4 regions of the Paenibacillus sp. PvR133 genome follow, and region 1 is predicted to be linked to each of the others. Evidence: predicted binding sites of a transcription regulator. Region 1 holds the regulator's gene; each other region holds the start of a gene.
What was found. The regulator Rex, encoded in region 1, represses fermentation and respiration genes when NADH is low (regulators of the CRP and FNR family bind a similar motif). The targets are predictions, from matches to a motif close to TTGTGAAATATTTCACAA.
Positions count from the first base shown of each region.

Region 2: JOE49_RS06855 (phosphoketolase family protein) is a predicted target of Rex. The motif match lies at 1,869-1,886, and genes of this name have one in related genera.
Region 3: nirB (nitrite reductase large subunit NirB) is a predicted target of Rex. The motif match lies at 3,290-3,307, and genes of this name have one in related genera.
Region 4: adhE (bifunctional acetaldehyde-CoA/alcohol dehydrogenase) is a predicted target of Rex. The motif match lies at 2,719-2,736, and genes of this name have one in related genera.

Region 1 is NZ_JAFIBS010000001.1:4,678,968-4,685,160, forward strand. It holds gene JOE49_RS20435 (hypothetical protein) at 1-246, opposite strand, end outside; gene JOE49_RS20440 (cell wall elongation regulator TseB-like domain-containing protein) at 693-1,217, opposite strand; gene JOE49_RS20445 (amidohydrolase) at 1,255-2,556, opposite strand; gene JOE49_RS20450 (redox-sensing transcriptional repressor Rex) at 2,543-3,196, opposite strand; gene dinG (ATP-dependent DNA helicase DinG) at 3,241-6,108, opposite strand.
Region 2 is NZ_JAFIBS010000001.1:1,531,095-1,537,287, forward strand. It holds gene JOE49_RS06845 (glycosyltransferase) at 1-635, opposite strand, end outside; gene JOE49_RS06850 (GntR family transcriptional regulator) at 988-1,710, shown strand; gene JOE49_RS06855 (phosphoketolase family protein) at 2,005-4,389, shown strand; gene JOE49_RS06860 (aldo/keto reductase) at 4,668-5,510, shown strand; gene JOE49_RS06865 (PspA/IM30 family protein) at 5,694-6,193, shown strand, end outside.
Region 3 is NZ_JAFIBS010000001.1:2,012,697-2,018,889, reverse strand. It holds gene JOE49_RS08990 (exosporium glycoprotein BclB-related protein) at 1-313, shown strand, start outside; gene nirD (nitrite reductase small subunit NirD) at 385-714, opposite strand; gene nirB (nitrite reductase large subunit NirB) at 754-3,183, opposite strand; gene JOE49_RS08975 (DUF4867 family protein) at 3,443-4,114, opposite strand; gene JOE49_RS08970 (beta-glucoside-specific PTS transporter subunit IIABC) at 4,111-5,970, opposite strand; gene JOE49_RS08965 (DUF7916 family protein) at 6,112-6,193, opposite strand, start outside.
Region 4 is NZ_JAFIBS010000001.1:4,840,258-4,846,450, reverse strand. It holds gene JOE49_RS21295 (winged helix-turn-helix transcriptional regulator) at 1-187, shown strand, start outside; gene JOE49_RS21290 (hypothetical protein) at 313-612, opposite strand; gene JOE49_RS21285 (DODA-type extradiol aromatic ring-opening family dioxygenase) at 930-1,697, shown strand; gene JOE49_RS21280 (Crp/Fnr family transcriptional regulator) at 1,837-2,553, opposite strand; gene adhE (bifunctional acetaldehyde-CoA/alcohol dehydrogenase) at 2,812-5,424, shown strand; gene pflB (formate C-acetyltransferase) at 5,753-6,193, shown strand, end outside.

The DNA of each region.
Region 1 (6,193 bases):
GGATTGTCCTTTTTGCTTAACCACATCGACCAATCTGGCCACATCCGCCTGCGGTTTGAGATCTAGTTTCAATACAACCTGATCCTGTTTAATATCTATTTGAGCGCTTGTCACGCCTGGATATTGAGATACCAGTTTTTCCAGAGGACTTTGCATTGTAACCTGACGGTAAATGAACCATCCCCCAAATAGCAGCAAAGCTGCCAAAACTGCCGCCACAACGATAGGAACTGCACGCAATTTCAAACAACATCCTCCTCTCAAAATGTAAAACCCAGAAGAAACGGGACGAATGTCAACAAACAACCAAATTGCATGATCTTATAGTGATCAGCAATTCTTTTTTCTATCATTTTTGTCTATCACTTATAAAATATAGTATATCATAACGTATATCTAATATCGAAGGCAATGTGTGGAGGAGTTGTGATGAGGCAAAATCTTTGGTTATGGTGGAGGCGAGACGCTGCGTGTAGGATTTGATCTTACGATCGCTGTTGCCCGCCACAAAGATGAATTTGACCTAGGAGAGAAGATGGATAGGTAAAGATGCTTCACTGGCTTTCAGCCAGCTTTACGGCATAGCAAAACTAAAAGACGTAAATACGAATTTTGTCGTATTTACGTCTTTTTCTTGAGCTTTTAATCATTTACTAGTCATTCATTCCACATTTGCCAATCCTCACACCAGCTCAGTTATTGGGCAAAGTATATTTCACACCCGTCGCTACCCCATCTGAGAAACGATAAAAGGTGTAGTAATGATGACTTCCATCATCGTAAAACAACTGCCACACATATTCGCCATTGAACACACTCGGCTGAAGCCTTACAATTTTTGCACCTGGAAGCTGCTGCTGAATTATTGCCGTCATTTTTTGCTCATCGACTCCGTTCTTCAGCAACTCGGTGTGAACACCGCTATTATCTGCGGCAGGTACGTTAGGTTGTCCTTCCACTTTTTGAAAAGGAACCCACACCATTATATTTTCATTCTGTGCATTTTTCCCTTGAACCACCCAGTATACCTGATCCCACACAGACTTCCATGTTTGAGTCGTGCTAACCAGACCACCTGATTGCTTGGCCTTAATGATAGCAGCATTTTCCTCAGCCACCTGGTCTTGAGTAACATAGGAATAATACCAGAAAATGCTGATCAGGATCAGTATCACGGCCAAAATGGCGACCGCTATCCACTTTTTCTTATTTTTCAAACCTGTGCTTCCTCTCTAAGGGGATGTGACACCTAAATTAGCGCGACAGCAGCCCTTCAAAGGCGGCTTGTGCCTCATGTTTGATACGTTCCTCGTCCATAGTCAGGCATTCGCCGTTTTTCACAACCTGGCGACCGTCTACCCACACATGAGCCACGTCCTTGGCGCTTGCAGAGTATACCGCATGGGAAATAAGATCTGTACGCGGCAAGAAATGTGCCTGATTCAGATCCAACGCGATAAAGTCAGCCTTGTTGCCTGCTGCCAACGCTCCTACTTCTTTTAAACCAATCGACTTTGCACCGTATTCTGTTGCCAGGCGCAGCGCTTCACTTGCAGGAACTGCCGTAGGGTCACCGGATACACCCTTGTGAATAAGTGCCGCCAGACGCATTTCCTCGAACATATCCAGGTTATTATTGCTGGCAGGACCATCCGTTCCGAGAGAAACAGTAACCCCTGCACGCAGCAATTCAGGCACTCTGGCCACACCACTTGCCAGCTTCAAGTTGCTACCAGGATTATGCGAAACCGCTACACCACGTTCAGCCAGTAAAGCTATTTCTTCGTCGTTCAAATGAACGCCATGGGCAACAAGCGAAGGACGGGAGAAAAAGCCAAGCTTATCTAAGTGTGCAACTGGACGCAAACCGTAGTCGCGTACGTTTTGCTCCACTTCGGCGATCGTCTCAGACATGTGCGTATGCAGTGGCAAGTCCAGATCATGCGCAGCTTGTACGAATTTTTCAATAAACGCAGGTGGACATGTGTATGGCGCGTGCGGAGACATCATCGTTGTAATACGCCCGTCTGCTTTACCATGCCAGTTACGCGCAAAAGTCACGGCCTCAGCCAGCTTGATTCGCTGTTCTTCTTCCGAGCAAAGTCCAATTGCTCCACGCATCAGACTTGCACGAATACCTGACTCTTCAGCTACACGAGCCACCTCATCCATATGATCGTACATATCCAGGAAGGTCGTTGTTCCACCTTTCAGCATTTCCAGCACAGACAAGGACGTACCCCAGTACACGTCCGTAGATGTATACTTGGCTTCCATAGGCCACATTTTCTCCTGAAGCCATACTTGAAGTGCCAAGTCATCTCCATGCCCACGCAGCAGAGACATCGCCGCATGACCATGAGTATTAATCAGACCAGGTAAAAACAATAGCCCCTTACCATCGATCGCTTCCGTCTCTTCCTCACCCGCAGGCAAAGTTTCGCCAATATAAGTAATACGGCTATCCTCCACAATCATAAAACCATGGACTACCCCAGCTTCTGATCCATTTACGGCAAAAGAGCCGTTTTTAATCATCCATTTATTCACTGTCATATTGTGTTTCTTCCTTTCCGTCCTCCAAATAATAAGCGAGGCTAAGCAAATCAGTTGTAAAGTCTGTGGCATGAATCCGAATGTTGGCCGGTGCCTTGAGAGTAGTCGGTGCAAAGTTCAGGATCGCTCCAATTCCGCTCTCAATAAGCCTGTCAGCCACGTGCTGTGCTTCAAAATCAGGTACGGTAATAATCCCGATTCGAATGTTTTTTTCTTTCACAGTCGCTTCCAGTTCATCCATCGGTTGAACGACCAATGTATTGATCTTGGTCCCTACCTTATCCGGAAACGCATCAAATACTGCGACAATCTTCATATTGTCTTTTAAATAAGCGTTATAATTCGAAAGGGCTTGCCCCAGATTACCCGCACCGACCAATACGACATTAATTTGCTGGTCGATTTTCAGGATATGGCGTATTTTCTCAATTAGATAAGAAACATCATAACCGATACCCTTCCGACCAAAATCTCCAAAATAGGCGAGATCTTTACGGATTTGGGCCGGGTTCAAATCTAGCCTCTGTCCCAACTCTTGAGAAGAGACCGTAGCCACCTCCCGTTTGTGAAGTGCATTCAGATAACGTAAATATACGGGTAACCTCCGTACGACAGCCTCTGAAATTTTATCTGATTTCATACTTGCTCCCCCTAATTGTAACGAACATACTTAGTGTCCGTCCGTTATGCCTCTGTCTCCGGGGCGGATTGGAGCCATTCGGCGATGCGGGGCACCATTTGCTCCGATGGCATATGCTCCATTTTTGGTCCCGGTAACGAGTACAAAAAGTGCTTTCCGTAATAGGATTCGATCACACGCGTATCGTAAACGATAACGACCCCGTGGTCGCTCGCTGTACGTACTAACCGACCAAATCCCTGTTTGAAGCGAATGACCGCTTGTGGTACAGACAGCTTCATAAATGGATTCTTCTTCTGCTGCTGAAGCAGCTCGCTTTTTGCCTCCAGCAACGGGTGATTCGGCGGTTGAAACGGCAAGCGAACAATGGCCAGACAAGTCAGAGCCTTTCCTGGAATATCGACGCCTTCCCAGAAGCTGCTGGTTCCCAGCAATACAGAAGCTTTGGCTTCCTGAAAACGGCGGGTTAGCTTGCTGCGACTCCCACTGTCCACACCTTGTCCCAGCACAGTAATTTCGCTGGATGCTAAGGCCTCTTTGAGCGGCTCATACACTTGCCGGAGCATCCGATAGGAAGTAAACAGAACGAGCATTCTCCCCCGCGTCGCCTGAGCAGTCGCTCCTAGAGAGCTAACGAGCATATCTACAAAGTGTGCATCTCCTACACTGCCCTTCACGCTTGGGAAATCCCGTGGAATGACCAGCAACACCTGATCCCTGTAATTAAAGGGTGACGGGAGCTGCGAAGTCATCAGCCGCTCTTGATCTGCGGCCTCCTGCAAGCCGAGCTGATCGATCATGTACTGAAACGACTTATCTACCGATAAGGTAGCAGACGTCAGAATAATGCTTCTTTTTTTGTCAAAAAACATTTCTTTCAACTGGCGGCTCACATCGACGGGCACCGCATAAAATTGCAATGATTTACTACGGAATTGCCCACTCGCTTCGAGCCAGTATACGGTTGTTTCATCATCGAGTCGGATAAAAAAGCGCAAATTTTCTCGGATTCCCGCCAAATCCTTGAGCAGACCCGTGATATCTGTAATAAGGCTATCTGCCGCATAATCGTCATGTTCTTCCTTGACGTCCAGCATCAGCTTGTCGCCCTTACGCAAAATTTCGCTCATCGTTACATATAGCTGATTTTCCAAAGCCCCCGCCTGATCCCACTTTGCAGGCTTGGCCGAAGGTTTGAGACGGGAAGAAAACTGTCCTGTTTCACCCGGTGTCGCATCGCTTCGCTCTGGCAACATGCCAAACAGCTTGTCGCTTAGCAGGTCCCAAGTTTCCTTAACCTCTAACACGAGCGGATACATCTGATCGATGGTTGAAGCCCAATCCGCCGACTTCTCGTGCCCCGATTTTGCCAACTGTTGACGAAGTGAAGGCAGTTGTCCATTCTTGCTGTCTTTGAACAGTCGCGTCAGTGTATGCACGAGTGTGAAATATTTCATATGCATACCTAGGTGCTTACCAGCTACTTCCTCCAGGTGATGGGCTTCATCAATCACCAGATGTTCATAGCTCGGCAACAACTGGTGACTGGCTTTGACGTCTGTGAACAACTTAGAGTGATTCGTAATAACGACATCCGCTATCCCTGCTTCATGGCGTGCACGATGATAATAACATTTGCGGAACCATGGACAAGAACGACCAAGACAGGACTCTGAATCACTCGCCACCGTTTCCCAGAAATCCCCTCCACGGTTGCTCAGATTCAGTTCTTCATCATCACCGGTTTCTGTTAGCGTCAACCAGACGATCATCTGAGCCGCTGTAATTAAGTCTTCCTTCGGTGTCGCGAAGTCTCTTCTGTTTATTTTATGTTCAAACTTACGCAGACACAAATAATGTCCCCGACCCTTGAAAATAGCAGCCCGGAACGGAAACGGAATCACCTTGGTCAGCATCGGAATGTCGCGCTCGCGTAATTGCTCCTGCAGGTTGATCGTATGTGTACTTACCATAACGCGCTGTCCTTTTTTTACACTGTGATACAGCGATGGGAGCAAATAACCGAGAGACTTTCCTGTTCCTGTACCTGCTTCAATCAGCAGATGCTTGTCTTCACTCAGTGCCTGATTTACACCCTCAATCATCTGTATCTGCGCCTCGCGCTCCTCATATTGGCTCAAGGATGAACGCAAATTGTCCCGCACATCATCCATGTACTCCTCAAAGGAAACACCTGAAAGTGGATTCGGGTCATCTTCTCTACGCGGTGCAGCTAGCTCCGTCCAATCTTCCACTTTTAGCGCAAGCTGACGAAAAAACTGATGTCCCTCCAAATCCTGAATAGGATCAAGCTCTTTCTCTTCACGCACCCCATCAAGAAACCATCCAAGGTCACTGTCTTCCTCTGCAAACAAATCACTAAGCCGCTGTATCGTTATCAGAGGTAATGCTTGAAGTTCACCCAGACACTTTAAAAACACCTCAGCCGTAGCCAACGCGTCGCTGTCTGCTTGGTGAGGGCGATCATGCGCCAGCCCGAACTCAGAAGACACAAAACCCAACTGATACGAAGATAGCGATGGAAACATAATTTTCAGAAAATCCATTGTATCCAAGATTCTTCCGCTAAACGGTAAATATCCGCACCGATCCAGAGCGTTTTGCAAAAAATTAAAATCAAACGCCACATTATGACCGACCAGCACAACATCGTCCAGCATAGGCACGAGCTCCATCATCATTTCTTCAAGTGCAGGAGCATCCTTGACGTCATCGTCTGTAATTCCGGTCAATCCAGTGATAAAAGGTGGAATAGATCTGCCAGGGTTCACATAAGAGCCGTAAACACGGGAAATGCTGTTATCATGATCTATAATTGCAAGTCCGACTTGAATGATGTCATCCGCGGACTGGGTGCCTGTCGTTTCAAAATCCAATACCGCAAATTTCATTCGGGCTTAATCCTTTCTTATGACACTTACAAAAATAATAACTCTATATATTAGCATAGCAGAAGATCGCCTGTTTGGAAATTAA
Region 2 (6,193 bases), 3.1 Mb from region 1:
ACACAACGAGTAACCAGCAGCATCCAGGGAGCGACATCCGTTGTGGCAAATTGTTTCTGCGTATTGGGGGGGACTCTTGTGGGACTAACTACTTTAGACAGTGCACCCGTTTGATGAAGGATATCTTCAGGCGTTATGATCGGAGTAATTTCGTTCGCTGCTTCATAGTCAGCATTCCATAAGTTGGACTGCGTAAGTATGTTGCGACATTGTTCTTTTTCTTCAGGAGAAAAGTCAGGGTAATAATGGGTAAAAGCATCGTCCCATGAGTGAGGAATGCCTGAGAGCACGGACTTGGGATATTTACGGTGATAACGGCTCACGATCCTAATGAATTCCGGTAATACTACAAAGTCAGCGTCGCAGAAGATGATGTATAGCCCTTTTGCACGGCGCAGTCCCAAATTTCGAACGGCAGATCGACCGCGTTGTTCCTGATGTGACACATAGATAAGAGGATAGGATGCTTTGAAGCCTTCAACCATTTCTTTCGTTCCGTCTGTAGAACCGTCATCAGCTACAATGACTTCGAATAGTTGCTTTGGATAGGTTTGTGTCTCAAATGAAGCGAGTGTGAGCAACAATTGCTGGGCTCGATTATAGGTTGGAATGATGACGCTGTAGCGGATAGCCAATATGATCTCCCCCCCACCATTCTTATTAGAAAACGTTTGAACAAGATGAATAATAACAATGTATTCAAGGATTGTAGCCTGGTCTAGTCAAACATCCCTCAAGGTTCGAAACAGGCTTGGTCTTATTACTGATGCTAAGGTGGGGGTTCTGTATTTTCTGCTGTTTTGCAGGTACGTTCAGTGGTGTTATATATGTGTAATCATGGTATTATGCATAGAGATGTAAAGTAAAAGCGACGGCGCTTCCTATCCGCTGAAAGCCCGCTCAGCAAACAGAAACAAACATGAGATGAAATGGGCAAGTTATGGTAAACTATATAGAGTTATAGAAGACCTGAAAGAGGAGTACTATATGACACAATTTGTCTATAAGCAAATTATTGACGATCTCAAGATGAAAATCTTTGCGGGAAAGTTTGCGGATATGAGATTGCCAGATGAACGTAGTCTTAGTGAGACTTACCAGGTTAGTCGTAGTTCAATTAAACGTGCTCTGACTAAAATGGAGAATGTCGGAATTATTTTCAAAAAACAAGGTTCCGGGACATTTATTAATCCATTATACATAAGAAATGAATCTATCTTTAACTACGAAGGCTCTAATCTAGGGGTCACTGATAATTTTCAAATGCATGGTAAAAAGCCTAAGATCAAAGTATTGAGTTTTGAGGTCATTCCGCCAACAGAAGAGTTACAGCGCGATTTGTTCTTGGAGACTCATGATTTTGTTTACAAAATTGTTCGCTTACGTCTGTTTGATGATGATCCTTTTATGATTGAAACGGGCTATATCCCCATTAAAATTGTCCAGAATTTAAATCAGACAATTATCGAGGGGTCCATTTTTAATTATTTGGAAGACTCGCGGAACTTGGCCGTCACCAAATCTTTTTTATCCATTTTTGCAGAACCGTCTCAAGAGAATGATCAAAAGCTGCTACATTTAAATGAAAATGAGCCTGTAGGTATTATGGAAGGTGTGTTCTTTTTAGATAACGGTACGCCATTTGAGTTTTCTCATATGCGATTTCATTACAAATATTTGAAATTTAATACCTTTGTATCGGTTCACTAATGATAAGACTGGAGAATTCTCCGGTCTTTTTTTTATGGTTTTGAAAAAAGGATTGAAGCCTGCAATTACCTCGTTTATTACAAATTTTATTGGTTTATACTTCTATATATTTTAATGTAAGAGCTTTTTTACTGTCTTTTTAATTTATATTTCATAGTATGTTCAAAATTTCACAAAATTGGACCGTATCACTTGTGAAAAAGGTTGAATTAAATTGGCGTAGCGTTATGATGGACATGTAGATGAAATTTCCGGAAATAAATTACAAACAAAACTACTTAGGGAGTGGACACCATGTCGTTATCACCCGTGTTAGCAGATTATTCATCTAAAACATATTTGGAAAAACTTGATGCATATTGGCGTGCAACGAACTACATTTCGGTAGGTCAGCTTTATTTAAAAGATAATCCTTTGTTAAGAGAGCCTTTAAAAGATTCAGATGTGAAGGTTAAGCCTATTGGACACTGGGGCACAATTCCAGGTCAAAACTTTATTTATGCACATCTAAATCGTGTTATTAATAAATATGATTTGAGCATGCTTTACATTGAAGGTCCTGGTCACGGCGGCCAGGTTATGGTTTCAAATTCTTATCTGGATGGAAGCTACACTGAAATCTATCCGCAAATTACGCAAGATATCCCAGGTATGAAGAAATTGTTCAAACAATTCTCTTTCCCTGGCGGTATTGCTTCACATGCTGCTCCTGAAACACCTGGATCTATCCATGAAGGTGGAGAATTAGGCTACTCCCTTTCTCATGGTGTAGGTGCCATTCTGGATAATCCTGATCTGATTTCGGCTGTTGTTATTGGTGATGGCGAAGCTGAAACGGGCCCATTAGCCGCTTCGTGGTTTTCTAACAGATTTATCAATCCCATCACAGATGGCGCAGTGCTACCAATCTTGCACTTGAATGGCTTTAAGATTAGTAACCCAACGATTATGTCTCGTCAATCGAAAGAAGAATTGACCTCCTACTTTAAAGGTTTGGGTTGGGAGCCGTTCTTTGTTGAAGGTGAAAATCCGGATCACATGCATCCAGAAATGGCGAAAGTATTGGATACGGCCATCGAGAAGATTGAAGCTATTCAAAAGAATGCACGTGAAAATAATGACCTTACTCGTCCGGCGTGGCCGATGATTGTATTTCGTTCACCTAAAGGCTGGACAGGTCCGAAGGAATGGGACAACGTGCCGAATGAAAATTCATTCCGTGCCCATCAGGTTCCAATTCCGGTTGATCAAAAGAATATGCAACACGCACCTGCTTTGTTAGAATGGCTGAATAGCTATAGACCAGAGGAATTGTTCGACGAAAACGGTCGTTTAAACTCTGAGCTTGCTGAAATTCTGCCTACAGGCGATAAACGTATGGGAATGAACCCTGTTGCGAATGCGGGTAACCTCATTAAAGACTTGAAATTACCGGATTTCCGTAACTATGCGCTGGATAATTCCGTACCTGGTAAAGTGATTGCGCAAGATATGTCGGTTTTAGGGAAATACGTTAAAGATGTGGTTCTTTTAAATGAAGAAAATCGTAATTTCAGAATCTTCGGACCGGATGAAACGATGTCTAACCGCTTGGCTCCTGTTTTTGAAGTAACCAAACGCCAATGGATGGACCAAATTATTGAACCTAATGATGAATTCTTATCATCCTATGGCCGCGTAATTGATTCTCAATTATCCGAACACCAAGCTGAAGGATTGCTGGAAGGTTATGTATTAACAGGTCGTCATGGTTTCTTTGCAAGTTACGAAGCCTTCCTGCGTGTGGTTGACTCGATGATCACCCAACACTTTAAGTGGCTGCGTAAAGCAACGGATCAAGGATGGCGTGCAGATATCCCATCATTGAATGTCGTAGCAACCTCAACAGTGTTCCAACAGGATCATAATGGGTATACACACCAAGATCCAGGCTTGTTAGGTCATTTGGCTGATAAAAAACCAGAATTTATTCGGGAGTATCTGCCAGCGGATGCCAATTCATTGTTGGCTGTTTTCGACACCATTTTAAATGACCGTCAAAAGATCAATTTGATTGTTTCGTCTAAACACCCACGTCCACAATGGTTTAGTGCTGATGAAGCGAAAGAATTGGTGGACAAAGGGTTGAAGATTATTGATTGGGCAAGTACAGATCAAGGTGGAGAACCTGACCTTGTCATTGCTTCTGCTGGTACAGAGCCAACTATTGAAAGTTTAGCTGCGATTTCCATTTTGCATGAAAAACTGCCTGACTTGAAGATTCGGTACATCAACGTGGTAGATTTGCTGAAACTGAGAAGTCAAAAACTAGACCCGCGTGGATTATCCGACGCCGAGTTTGATCATTTTTTCACAAAAGACAAGCCAGTTGTTTTCGCTTTCCATGGTTACGAAGGTCTGATCAAAGATCTGTTCTTTGATCGTCACAACCATAACTTGCATGTACATGGTTACCGTGAGAATGGCGATATTACGACACCATTTGATATGCGTGTATTGAATCAAATGGATCGTTTTGACTTAGTGAAGGAAGCTGTCCTCAACTTACCTAACGCTGAGAAGTACACCAACATTGTGGATGAAATGGATGCTACGGTTAAGAAACATCATCAATTCATTCGCGAAGAGGGTATTGATTTGCCAGAGGTAGAGAACTGGGTATGGAAAGGCTTGAAATAAAAACACAGACACTTCAACTTTGTGTTGGACAACCAAGCCATCAAGCATGAAGTGGAATATATGATCTGGTAGTGGTATACAAGTGCCTGACTCCTTTGACTTCAAGTATGATTTCAATGGGGATCAGGCGCTTTTTGATTTAGCACACAGAGAACTTGGTAGAGAATTTACAAGCTAGTGGGTATATACATATATAGGGAACGAAATGAATTTCTATATTTTGCCTGAGGATTAAAGAGGTGTTAAGGTATATGAGAATAGTAAAGGAGGCTGTTAATATGAACCACCAAATTCCGGAGAAGGTATTGAATGATGGCACTAAAGTGCCCGTCATTGGATTTGGGACTGTTGGATTTAAGGGTGCAGATGGAGTACAGGCGATTACCGGCGCAATTGATGCAGGTTACCGTCTGATCGACACAGCGTTCAACTATGAAAATGAGGGTGCTGTCGGGAAAGCGGTCCGGCAGAGCTCTGTGCCCAGAGAAGAATTGTTGATTTGCTCCAAACTACCGGGTCGCCGACATGCTTACCAAGAAGCCATTGTAACGATCGAAGAGTCATTATATAGAGGAGGTCTGGACTATTATGATCTTTATCTGATCCATTGGCCGAATCCCCAAATTGATCGATATGTTGAAGCCTGGCAGGCGTTGATTGAGGCGAAGAAAAGGGGCTATATTCGTTCCATCGGGGTCTGCAATTTTCTGCCCGAGCATAATGAACGTTTAATTCGGGAAACAGGTGTCGCCCCGAGCATCAATCAAGTTGAATTGCATCCATTGTTTAATCAGGAGCACCAGCGTGCAAAAGATGCTGAACAGGGCATCGTGACCGAATCGTGGAGCCCCTTGGGGCGTGGTCACAGCATACTGGAGAATGAAAAGATTGGGGAAATTGCTGCTGCTCATGGTAAAACGACTACACAAGCGATTTTACGTTGGCATATCCAACTTGGAGCGATCCCGATCCCTAAGGCCTCTTCTTTAAAACACCAGACGGAGAATTTGGATATTTTTGATTTTGAGTTGTCTACAGAGGAAATGAACGTGATTTCGGCATTTAGCAGTGAGGATGGGCGGATATGGGGTCAGGACCCCAAGTCCTATGAAGAACTATAATCAGGAACAATAAATAGAAGGGTTCAAAAATCTGTCGCGGGTTTTTGGACCCTTTGCTTTTATAATAAAACGAACACACATCCGAAAGTGATCAGTGGGCCAGTATATAGAGCTATGATGAACATTTTTTACCGGATTTGATGTATGATATGGTGGAATGTAGTCCTTTCGAAGGAGGTCATCATGGGAATTTTGTCGAGGTTTAGGGATATTATGAAAATGAATGTTAACGCCTTAGTGGATAAGGTGGGAGACCCGGAGAGAACCATTGACGATTATATGCGGAATTTAAACAGTGATCTAGGCAAGGTGAAAGCGGAGACGGCCTCAGTGTTGGCTGATGAGAGAAGGGCAAAAAGAGCACTGGATGAATGCAAAGCCGAAATCAAAAAGCTCCAGCATTATGCCAGTAAGTCTGTGGAAGCTGGTAATGAAGAGGAAGCTCGAAAGTTTCTGGAGAGAAAAGGTTTGCAGGCGGAGAAATTGGAACAATTACAAACGTCCTATGATTTAGCTTCGACAAACGCCGTAAATATGAAACAAATGCAGGAGAAGTTGGTGTCCGATATGGGGCAACTAGAAGCACGGCGCGCTGAACTTAAAGGGAAGATGGCGATTGCCAAAGCGCAGCAAACCTTGAACTCTATGGGCAGCAAGAATTCTGCTTTCGAAGTTATGGAAGA
Region 3 (6,193 bases), 2.7 Mb from region 1:
TATTGCTGGTTACTTCAGTACAACAGCTGCATTAACTCTCGTGGGTTCAACTGCGACAATTACTGCCCAGCTGTTTAGTTCCCCAACACCTAATAACACTTTCACAGCAGTTCCGGGAGCTATCGTTACATTGGCCCCTCCACTGAATGGCATTGTTGCTTTGGGAACGACCTCTAGCGGCATTACTACTGGTTTGGCTATCCCCGTAACCGCACAGACTCGTCTGCTCCTTGTCTTCTCTGCCACAGCTACAGGTATTTCCCTCGTAAACACTATCGTAGGTTATGCAAGTGCAGGCGTCACCATTACCTGATCCAAAAAGAAAAAAGGGCCCAGCAGGATTGTTCCTGTCGAGCCCTTTTTATTTGTATTCCAACAGACGAACTAAACCGTTTCGAACGATATTTTTACTTCTTCTCCCTCTTCACAAACGGCGAACGTTTTAATTTGTCCGTGATCAGGCTCTTGAACGATGCCCGTCTGCAGATCAATTTTCCAGTCATATAAAGGATCATAGATATTATGACCAGATACTATAGCCTCTGTAAGAGGACCTCCTTTGGGATGAGGACTGCTATTTTCAACGGCATAAAGCTCATTCTCCGAAGTGCGGAAAACAGCAATTTCAGTACCTTTGATATGGATCGTACGCCCTATTCTGATCGGAAAATCCTTACTATGACCGACGACAAGCCATTCGGCATTTTTGATCATTTGTTTGATCGCTCCCTTCCTCAGGCATTTTAGATACAATTACACAATAGACGGGGTGACAACCTCGAATAAATTTTTGCGTGAATCCTCATCATTGATGATCTTTTTCCAAGGGTCTTCGACCTGTTGTAATGCAAATTCGATGCGTTCTACTAAAGCTTGTCGATGATCTGTATCATGAACGACAGCCTTCTGAATCTCCTCCAGACCGATCCGTTCCACCCACTCCGAAGTACGTTCCAGGTATTGTCCTGTTTCCCGGTAGAGTTGCATTACGCTTCCTACAATATCAATCAACTCGGCGTCGGTTTTTACTTTACAGAGTGAATCAGCCAACCGCGCTTTAATACCGCCATTACCACCGATAAAGATCTCCCAGCCCCCATCATTACCTACGATTCCGATATCTTTGGTACATGATTCCGCACAGTTGCGTGGACATCCATTAACCGCTAATTTGAATTTTGCCGGGAAATCCAGTCGTTCGAATTTCCGTTCCAACACTTCTCCCATTCCCATCGAGTCCTGTGTGCCAAACCGGCAAAATTGTGATCCAACACAGGTTTTAACTGTACGAAGTGACTTCGCGTAGGCATATCCCGACGGCATATCGAGTTCTTCCCATACTTTAGGCAGATCCTCTTTACGGACACCGATCAAATCCAGCCGCTGTCCTCCTGTTACTTTAACGACCTTAACGTTGTATTTAAGAGAAACATCTGCTATCTTCTTCAAATCTTCTGGGGTCGTTACACCACCGTACATTCTAGGAACAACTGTAAACGTTCCATCCTTTTGAATGTTCGCGTGCAATCGCTCATTTACAAAACGGGAATCTCCCTCATTTTCATAGGTATCCGGGTTAATCATTCCCAGATAGTAATTCAGCGCTGGCCGACATTTGGAGCATCCTTCATCATTATGCCAACCCAGTACATTCATAACTTCACGCGTTGTTGTCAGTCCTTTGGTTTTGATCGCTTCCACAATCTCGTCCCGACTCAAAGTTGTGCAGCCACATATTCCTTGCTTGGCTGACGTCTTGAAGCTGTCTCCAAGAACGTACTGCAGAATTTGCTCTACAACCGGCTTACACCCTCCACAGGAACGCGTTGCTCCGGTACATGCCTTAATTTCATCGACTGTGGTCAGTCCATTATCATTAATCGCATCCACAATCGTCTTTTTGGTTACACCGTTACAGCCACAGACAATTTCGTCATCAGCCATCGTTTCAGCGGATAATGATTTCGCCCCGTCCTTGCTGCATCCAGTACCCATGATCTGTCCATATATCTCATCTGTCATCAATGTTTGCTGACGCACATATTTTTGAAGGCTAGCAGATTCGCTCACATCGCCAAACAGTACAGTTCCAACAATCTTATTTTCACGAAGCAGCACTTTTTTGTATGTGCGCTTCCACTCATCCTTTGCCACAATCACCGTATGTTCAGGCTGGGTTATGAATTCGCCAGCTGAGAAAACATCCACCCCTGAAATTTTGAGCTTGGTGGAAACCACCGATCCCATATAACCTTCAGTATCCGCACCTGCCAAATGTTTGGCAATTACACTCCCCTGTTCAAACAGCGGAGCTACCAAGCCGTAACAGGTTCCGCGGTGTTCAACACATTCCCCTACAGCATATACATCCGGCACGGAGGTTCTCATCAAATCATCGACTACAATACCACGGTTCGTTTCCATACCACTTTGCACAGCCACCTGAATATTAGGTTTGATCCCGACGGCCATAACGACCAAATCCGCTTCCAGCTCGCTTCCGTCTGAAAACCGCAGTCCTTGTACCCGATCTTGACCGTACACCTCCGCAGTTTGCATTTGCATAGCAAACTTGATTCCCTGGCGTTCTAGTTCTGTTTTCAGCATCGCAGAGGCTTCCCGGTCCAGCTGGCGTTCCATCAAATCCTCCATTAAATGAACGACCGTAACATCCATACCCAGGTTGACCAAGCCTTTAGCTGCTTCCAGCCCCAATAGGCCTCCACCAATGACAGCTGCCTTTTTAAAGGTCTTTGCTGCCTCAAGCATTGCCGAGCAATCGGCGATATCTCGGAAACCGATGACACCCGGTAATTCTTTACCCGGAATAGGCAGAATAAATGATTGTGAACCAGTAGCTACCAAAGCTACATCATAATCAATTTCCAGTCCGTCTTCGGTGCGAATCTTCTTGTTCTCACCGTCAATGCTTTTCACCATTTTTCCTGTATATAAAGTAATCCCTTGATCCGCGTACCATTGCAAATCGTTCAGTATGATATCATCAATCGTTTTACTACCTTCCAACACATAAGAGAGCATGATCCTGTTATAGTTCGGATGCGGCTCATTTCCCAGGACCGTAATTTCATACTTATCCGTTAATTTCAAAATTTGTTCGACCGTATTGATACCAGCCATCCCGTTCCCTATAACCACAAGTTTTTGTTTACTGTTTATCATATACCGGTTCCTCCATTCATTCGACGATGCTTCCTATCCGACGACATCTCCTACGTTCCTATGAATATTGCTTATGCTTCTATTTTAATGCAGCAGATAGAGCTATATGTGATTAGAATCACAATGTAGTTCAAATTAAAAATATTTAGGGATTTCCCTATTCTGCTTCAAGGGATAAAGGTAAGCAGCTGAAATTGAGTTAAAAAAAAGGACCAGCTAGCTGGTCCCTTAGTTTAATTTATGAATGATGGACTTTGACTCAAATGGGTGAAATATTCAGCAACTTCCCGTGCAGCCCGGGATGGACGCCAGCCGCGATTTTTTCCATCTGTGTACTATGAACCATAAGAAATTTATTTTTCTTAGTCAGCAGTAGGTTCCCCCGGCTACCTTCTCCCGCTTCAAGTGGCATATTCGTTCCTGCCGGAAGGATCACAATCGTCAAATATCCTTCACTGTCAACTTTACAGGGAGCATAATGAAGTGTCGTTGAATATATCTCGACAACCGTGTTTTTAGGCTGAAAAAACACCTGAACATTTGCACTGTCATAGGAATTGTCCTCAATGTCCTGTACTCTGCCGACAAGATGAATACAGTCTGTAGCGGCAATCACCACCTCGCTGCCCTGATGATATTCCAGCCCGGTCAGACCCGTATTCTGACCTGCGCAAAAACCAGCCTGAATTGGAAGTTGGCCGTACACCTCATCTTGAATCCGGTGAATTACACCGAAGTCTTCGAGTTCTGCGACCGAAGGTACATAATGGTTTCCTTGATCGGGTACGCTGGTCGTTTCTTTTGCATACTTGATAAGCTCTGTGGTATTAAAATGAGGCAGCAGCCTTCCATACGGGCGGAATGCTTCGCTCATTACCTCATAAATGACCAAAGGTGCATTGATTTGATTTAGTCTTTCCGTAGTCTTCATAGCTTGACCTCCAGCAATGAATCTCCTGTGTACACTTGGTTATTTCCCAGCACCTTAACGTCAGAGTATTCGGCTGTATTCGTCACAATAATCGGTGTAGTCATGTCATAGCCCAGAGCTTTAATTGCTCCAATATCAAACTCGACCAGCAGTTGACCTTTGGTAACCCGATCCCCTTCTGAGATATGCGTTTTAAAATGCTGTCCTTTCAACTTGACGGTGTCCATACCGATGTGAACCAAGATCTCCGTTCCTCCATCCGATACAATACCAATCGCATGGCCTGTACGGAAGGCATTAGCTATAGTTCCGTTGAATGGAGAGAGCAGTTTGCCATCCTCAGGCACAATAGCAACGCCTTTACCCATGGCTCCAGTAGAGAACACTTCATCAGATATCTCGGATAACGGTTTGACAGTACCCGTCAGCGGGCTGGAAATATTCTCGTTCGTTAGCGCAGGAGCTGGGGTTGCAGCTTCTTTCTTCTCTTCATGGACTGCAATCATTTCTGTTTCCATGGAATCATTAAATCCAAAGAAATACGTAGTAATGGCTGTGAATATATAAGCTACGATAATGGCAATTACAAATCCGGCAAATCCTGTGCCGAAGAATATCGGCAGGGATGCCAAGCCCGGTATACCTGGAGCAATCGCCACGGAACCCGCCGCACCTGTGATTGCCCCGGCGATAGCGCCCCCGATAATAGCCCATACGAACGGTTTTTTGTAGCGGATACTAATCCCGTAGATGATCGGTTCCGTGATGCCAAACAAACCTGTTATCGCTGCAGGCCCGGCAATCGCTCTCACTTTTGGATTTCTGGTTTTAAGGAATACACCCAGTGCCGCACCTGCTTGTGCAAAGTTAGAAGGCGCAAATAATGGTTTCAAAGTATCATGACCGTATACCGCAATGTTATTGTACATGATAGGAATAAACGCCCAGTGCAGCCCCATAACAACTAACATCTGCCACCCGGCACCTACAATGACTCCCGCTACAATCGGACTCAAATTGTATAAGAAGGTGTAGCCCTTAGCCATTCCCAAGCTCGCATATATTCCAATCGGTCCAACCGCGATCAGAGTCAAGGGAACAATGACCATTAGACAGATAAGTGGCGTTATAAAATTTTTCACGCTATCATGAATTACTCTATTCAGGAATTTCTCCAGAATCGATAGCAACCAAATCGCGATAATCACTGGAATAACCGAAGAAGTATAACTCATAAGAACAACTGGAATATTGAAGAACGTAATATCCACTTTATCGTTATACAAAGTAATAATATTCGGGTATACCAGAGCTCCCGCTACTGCAAGCGCTACAAACGTATTCGCTCCAAACTTTCTCGAAGAAGTGACTGCAATCGCTAGCGGCAGGAAATAAAAGATACTATCTGCGGCAGCGAACCAGATCGAATAGACACCACCTGTTTTGGTGAGCCATCCTAACGAGACAAGCATTAATAAAAGCCCTTTCAAAATACCGGAAGCTGCCAGCGCCCCCAAAAATGGTGTGAAAATACCGGAAATAATATCCACCGTTTTGTTGAACCAGTTGCCATCAGAAGCAGCGGATGCATTCGATTTGTCGTCATCTCCAAGGCTACTGATCTTTAAAATGTCTTTATATACATCCCCTACCGTATTTCCAATGACCACTTGATATTGTCCACCGTTTTCAACAACCGTAATAACCCCGGGAATATTTTGTGTTTGGTTCTTGTCGGCCTGATCCCTGTTTTTTAATTTAAATCTTAACCGAGTGGCACAATGCACCAAGCTAGAGACATTTCCTTCTCCGCCAACGGACGCTAAAATGTCTTTTGCCAGTTTTTCATTGGACATACTGCTCGCTCCTTTAATCCTCATTTGGCATTTTTCTATAAAAGTAAACGTTTACATGGATGGTGGTAATTCAAAGACTCTACGCGCACTCCAAGGAGTACGAAAAGAATATAGAGTCTTTGAATTACACGGGTTCAATCGTTACCGACTTCTTCCTACCATTCTCTTGATTGTATGTCTGCGTCCTTTAATGGACAGCGCAAGCTGGTATACGTTCTCAGGA
Region 4 (6,193 bases), 160 kb from region 1:
GATTCCCACAATGAGTGACAAAATGTTATCAGAGCGGATGAAAGATTTGGAAAATGAAGGAATACTTACACGTCATGTATATCCGGAAACTCCTGTCCGCATTGAATACGAGCTAACAACCAAAGGCCGTGCGCTTCAGCCGGTTATGGAACAGATTCAATTTTGGGCTGAGGAATGGATTAGATGAGCACCAAACTAAATAAGCGTTTCTCATAGCAAAACAGCCTTTTCCTAGGAAAAAGGCTGTTTTTTTATTTTGTGTATAGGACTACTTATCCATTTTACAGAAATGATCTGCATAGGCAGGACGGCTTAATAGCCTTTGACGCGCCCTGCAACTGAGAATAATCCTGCTGTTGCACGGCGGGGCACACGGGTTTGAATATCCAGCGCGGCCGAACGGAATGTACCCAAGCAGGAATGGCAAAGTCTTCCTGCATAAATGGGGGAACGGCAGGATTCACAAGGATAATCAAGCTGACTGTATGTGGAGGGAAACTTGCCTGCTCTTACCCAATCTGTGAGCAATTCTATAGGTGTGCCGGTTACGTCACTGAGCTGACGAGTATGAGTAGAAGGATGCTTCCATAGATAGTTAGAACAGCGGTCCAAGAATATATTTTCTTCCTGAATACAAGAACTACACAGGTTTCTAAGGTTTTGACGAAAAACGGAACCGCATTTTGGGCAATTAGAAGTATGTATCTCCATAGAAACCAGTCCTTTGTATCGAAACATAGTGAAATTTTAAATTTATTAGTTACATATTACTATGACCTTATACCTATATCAATCTTTATTTATGGAATCTCTGATCTTTAAGTGTATGTTGAAATCTGTGTTGACATTACTTTGTTACTTATGTATTATTACTTACATAAAGTTACTTAATGAATAAAATAAACTATTACTGATAAGGGGATCTTTATATGATGCCATCTTTATTTTTGGCCCACGGCTCACCGATGCTTGCTATTGAACAGACGGACTATACTTCATTTTTAGAGCAACTGGGGAAAAGCATTCGCCCTAAAGCGGTTGTTATCTTTACTGCTCATTGGGAAGCGCAAACGTTGACGATCAGTTCGATGGATGACGTGTACGATACCATTTATGATTTTGGCGGTTTCCCACCGGAACTGTACACGGTGAAATATCCAGCACATGGTTCTGTGGAACTGGCCAATAAGCTGGAAAAATTATATGAAGAAAAGGGCATTGACGTACAAACTGACCGGGTGAGGGGACTGGATCATGGATCCTGGACATTGTTGCATCGTATGTATCCTGAGGCAGACATTCCGGTAGTTCAGATCTCAGTAAATCCATATCTTTCGCCCAAAGCACAATATGCCATTGGTGAAGTGCTGCGTGGACTGGGAGAACAAGATATTCTGGTCATTGCCAGTGGAGTGACTGTTCATAATCTGCGTATCGTCAAATGGGGGGAAACGAAAACAGAACCTTGGGCTATAGATTTTGATGATTGGATTATTGAAAAAGTTCAAAGTAGAGATATAGAGGCTTTGGATCACTATGAAAGCGAAGCACCGTATGCTCGCCAGGCCGTACCAAGAGCAGAGCACTTTGTACCGTTGTTTATTGCAATGGGGAGTGGCAATCCTGCAAACAAAGCCAAGGTCATCCATAGAAGCTATGAGATGGGGAATTTAAGTTATCTATGCTTACAGTTTTAAAAAGTGTGTTGCCAGAAGAAGGACTAGTGTTAAAATGCTTCGCAACTGCTTCTGTATAAGTAGAGGAGTGGAAATAAATTAGGGAGTGTTATAAGCTATAATGGCTTATAACACTCCCTTTTACATAAAAAACGATTTATTATATGCGGCAAATCTCACGAGGGCACAATTCACAATGACATACGCCTTGCAGCATTTCCAAATCCTTGACAACAATCATGCCATTATCATATTCAACTGCATTTTTCTTACGTAGATCACTAAGCATCCGGTTTACGCTTTCCCGAGTCGCACCGATCATATTTGATAAGTCAGTATGAGTAATTTTTTTATGAATCAGGATATGTTCGCCGTGAGGCTCACCATAGGTATTGCATAGACGGATGAGTGTTGAACATAAAGCGCCAGGCTTGCCGTACATCATCAAATCGCGGAACTTAGTCTGAGTAATGCGATGATGCGAACCCATCCATTTCATAAAGTCAATCGCAAAATCACAATGCTGGCAAATAAGTAGCTCCAGATCTGTATGATCGATTACGCCAATATCACTGTCTTCCAGAACCTCAGCAGAAAAGGAATGCTTAGTACCGAAAAATGGATCGGCTTGACCAACAAGATCGCCGCTTTGATACATATATAGAATAAGTTCCTTACCCTCATCCGTTGTTTTGGTTACTTTCACGCGTCCGCGCTTAATATAAAACAGCTTATCCGCTGTATCTCCTTCCCAGAACAGATGCGAGCTTTCTGGCATAACTCGATCTTTCATCATCACTTGCAACCGGTTGAAGCTGGCCTCCGAGAAGCAACAGGTGTTGCCGCGGGCTTCCATTACATTTGTAGGGTTTCTCATCGTCCATTTCCCCTTTGTATCCTATGTTTTTTATCTGCAACTTGATCAATTCAAATTCATTATATACCTGCGCAATGCGTTTTTGGGGCAAGAAGAGGGGGTAAAAGTGGCAGAATTCCAAACTTTGTGATTTAATTCACTTCATAAAATAAAATTTTAAATAGATTGTGAAAAAAATCACAATATATCTTGAAAAGCTGTGTTACGATCAGTGCGTGAACAAGAGATAGTACACGAGATAACAGGAGGATGAGGGAAATGGCTGTTAAAAACGAGGTTATCCAAAAAGAGCAAAGCGCAGAGCAGTATATTCAAACGCTGATTGACCGGGGGAACCGGGCACAGCAAGCTTTCATGAGTATGAATCAGGAACAGATTGACGAAATCGTACAAGCTATGGCACTCGCAGGGATGGATAAACACATGTACCTGGCGAAGTTGGCTGTTGAAGAAACAGGACGCGGTGTGTACGAGGACAAAATCACCAAAAACATGTTTGCAACAGAATATGTCTATCATAGTATCAAAAATGAAAAAACCGTCGGTGTCATTGAAGACAATGATTTTGACAGTTTTCAAAAGATAGCAGAGCCAGTCGGCATTATCATGGGGATCACTCCAGTGACAAACCCGACTTCGACTACGATGTTCAAAGCGTTGATTGCCATTAAAACACGTAACCCAATCATTTTCGGTTTCCATCCATCTGCTCAATCGTGTAGTGCGGAAGCAGCCCGCGTCTTGCTCGAAGCAGCCGTCAAACATGGTGCTCCAGCTGATTGTATTCAATGGATTGAAGCTCCATCGATGGATAAGACAAATTCACTCATGAATCACCCGGATGTGGCTCTGATTCTGGCAACTGGTGGATCAGGCATGGTTAAGGCGGCATATAGCTGCGGTAAACCTGCTCTGGGTGTAGGCCCAGGTAACGTGCCTTGCTTTATTGAAAAAACAGCAGACATCAAGCAGGCCGTGAACGATCTTATCCTCTCTAAATCTTTTGACAACGGTATGATTTGTGCTTCCGAGCAAGCGGTTATTATCGAAGAGCCAATCTTCGAACAAGTGAAAAAATTGATGATCGCTAACGGCTGCTATTTTGTAAATAAAGAAGAAGCAGCTAAGCTCACTCAAGGAGCTATGAATGTCGAGAAATGTGCAGTGAACCCAGCAATCGTCGGGCAGTCTGCTGTGAAAATTGCTGAAATGAGTGGTATCACAGTACCAGCAGGAACTAAAATTTTGGTCGCTGAGATTGAAGGGGTAGGAACAAAATTCCCATTGTCTGCGGAAAAATTGAGTCCTGTATTGGCTTGCTATAAAGTGAAAAATGCGGAACAAGGTATTCAACGCGCTGCTGAAGTCGTGGAATTCGGGGGCATGGGCCACTCGTCCGCTATTCATTCGAACGATGAGGACGTTATCGCTCGCTTCGCAAACCGTCTGCAAACAGGACGTATCATTGTAAATGCACCTTCCACACATGGTGCGATTGGCGACATTTACAACACCAATCTTCCTTCGTTGACACTCGGTTGCGGTTCGTACGGTCGTAACTCGACTTCGTCGAACGTATCGGCAGTCAATTTGATTAATGTGAAAAGGGTGGCGAAACGGACGGTGAATATGCAATGGTTCAAAGTACCTTCCAAAATCTATTTTGAAAAAAATTCGACACAGTATCTTGCTAAAATGCCTGATATCACACGTGTAGCCATTATCACGGACCCTATGATGGTAAAACTGGGATATGTGGATCGTGTTATTCATTATCTGCATCAACGCCAAACACCGGTAGCTATCGAAGTGTTCTCTGAAGTAGAGCCAGATCCATCGACAGTTACGGTAGAACGTGGTACAGAAATGATGAGACGTTTCCAACCGGATTGCATCATCGCACTGGGCGGCGGTTCGCCAATGGATGCGGCTAAAGGCATGTGGATGTTCTATGAATATCCAGATACTGATTTCAATAACTTAAAACAAAAATTCATGGATATCCGTAAACGGATTTACAAGTACCCACGTCTGGGCCAAAAAGCACAATTTGTAGCTATCCCTACAACCTCGGGTACAGGTTCCGAAGTTACATCGTTTGCAGTAATTACGGACAAAAACCTGGGTAACACGAAGTACCCGCTGGCTGACTATGAGTTGACTCCTGATGTGGCAATTATTGACCCAGTGTTTGTATATTCGCTGCCTAAAACAGCTGTAGCGGACACAGGTATGGACGTTCTGACACATGCTATCGAGGCTTACGTGTCCGTAATGGCTAATGATTACACAGATGGTCTGGCAATTAAAGCCATTCAATTGGTATTCCAATACCTAGAACAATCGGCTCTGATCGGTGATAAGCTGGCTCGTGAAAAAATGCATAATGCTTCCACACTTGCTGGTATGGCGTTTGCTAATGCATTCTTGGGTATTAACCACAGTCTTGCACATAAATGGGGTGGACAATACCATACAGCGCATGGCCGCACGAATGCCATTTTGCTGCCGCACGTTATTCGCTATAATGCGAAAAAACCGACAAAATTTGCTTCGTTCCCTAAATATTCGCACTTTGTTGCGGATGAGCGTTATGCAGAAATCGCGCGCATACTGGGACTGCCTGCACGCACCACCGAAGAAGGGGTTAACAGCTTGATCGAAGCAATCCGTAAGATGAACAAAACACTCGGTATCGAGGAATCGTTCCAACAAATCGGTTTCGATGCGAAGGATTTCGAATCACGTGTAGACTATCTGGCTGACCGCGCATTTGAAGATCAATGTACAACTGCGAATCCGAAGTTGCCGCTGGTTACTGAGTTGGCTGATGTCTATCGCAATGCCTTCTACGGACGTTTTGACCAATAATATAATAGGTACGAAGAGGCTTGTGAAAAAGCATTTTCTCGTTCAATACCGATGCAGGCTCTCTATATAGAGGGCCTGTTGGTTTGGGAAGGGAGGTGAACGGCAAGGCTAAGGATATAGGCGTGAAGCCAGGGAAAATAAAGTGATAAAAATCACTCATATTGTGATTTTTATCACATACTACACTCTATCATTATTCTACAATAAGGGTGTAAGAAAGGTCCCGACACTGAGCGTAAGGCATCGGTGAACAGGCCGGGCTCAAGAAATAGCTTTATCGTGAAAAAAATCACAAGTCCGGAAGACCAAACAATTTGGAGGGATTTACATGTCGGTGATTGAGAGAGAATTACAAGAGCAACAATCTGGCTGGAGAGGTTTTAAAAAAGGCAAATGGACTAAAGAAGTCAACGTCAACGATTTTATTGAAACTAATATCTTACCTTATGTTGGCAATGAAGAATTTTTGGTTGGTCCTACCGCCAACACAACTGCATTGTGGGATATTGTATCCGATCTTACCAAAAAAGAGTTGGCAAACGGCGGCGTGCTTGATGTAGACGTGAATACGCCATCCACTATTATTTCACATAAACCGGGTTATCTAGACCGGGATAAAGAGCAAATTGTCGGTGTACAAACAGATGCTCCATTCAAACGCTCTTTGCAGCCGTTTGGTGGAATTCGAATGATGATCGACGCTTGTAAAGCCTATGGTTTTGAAGTACCAGAAAGTATTATTGATATTTTCACTCATATTCGTAAAACT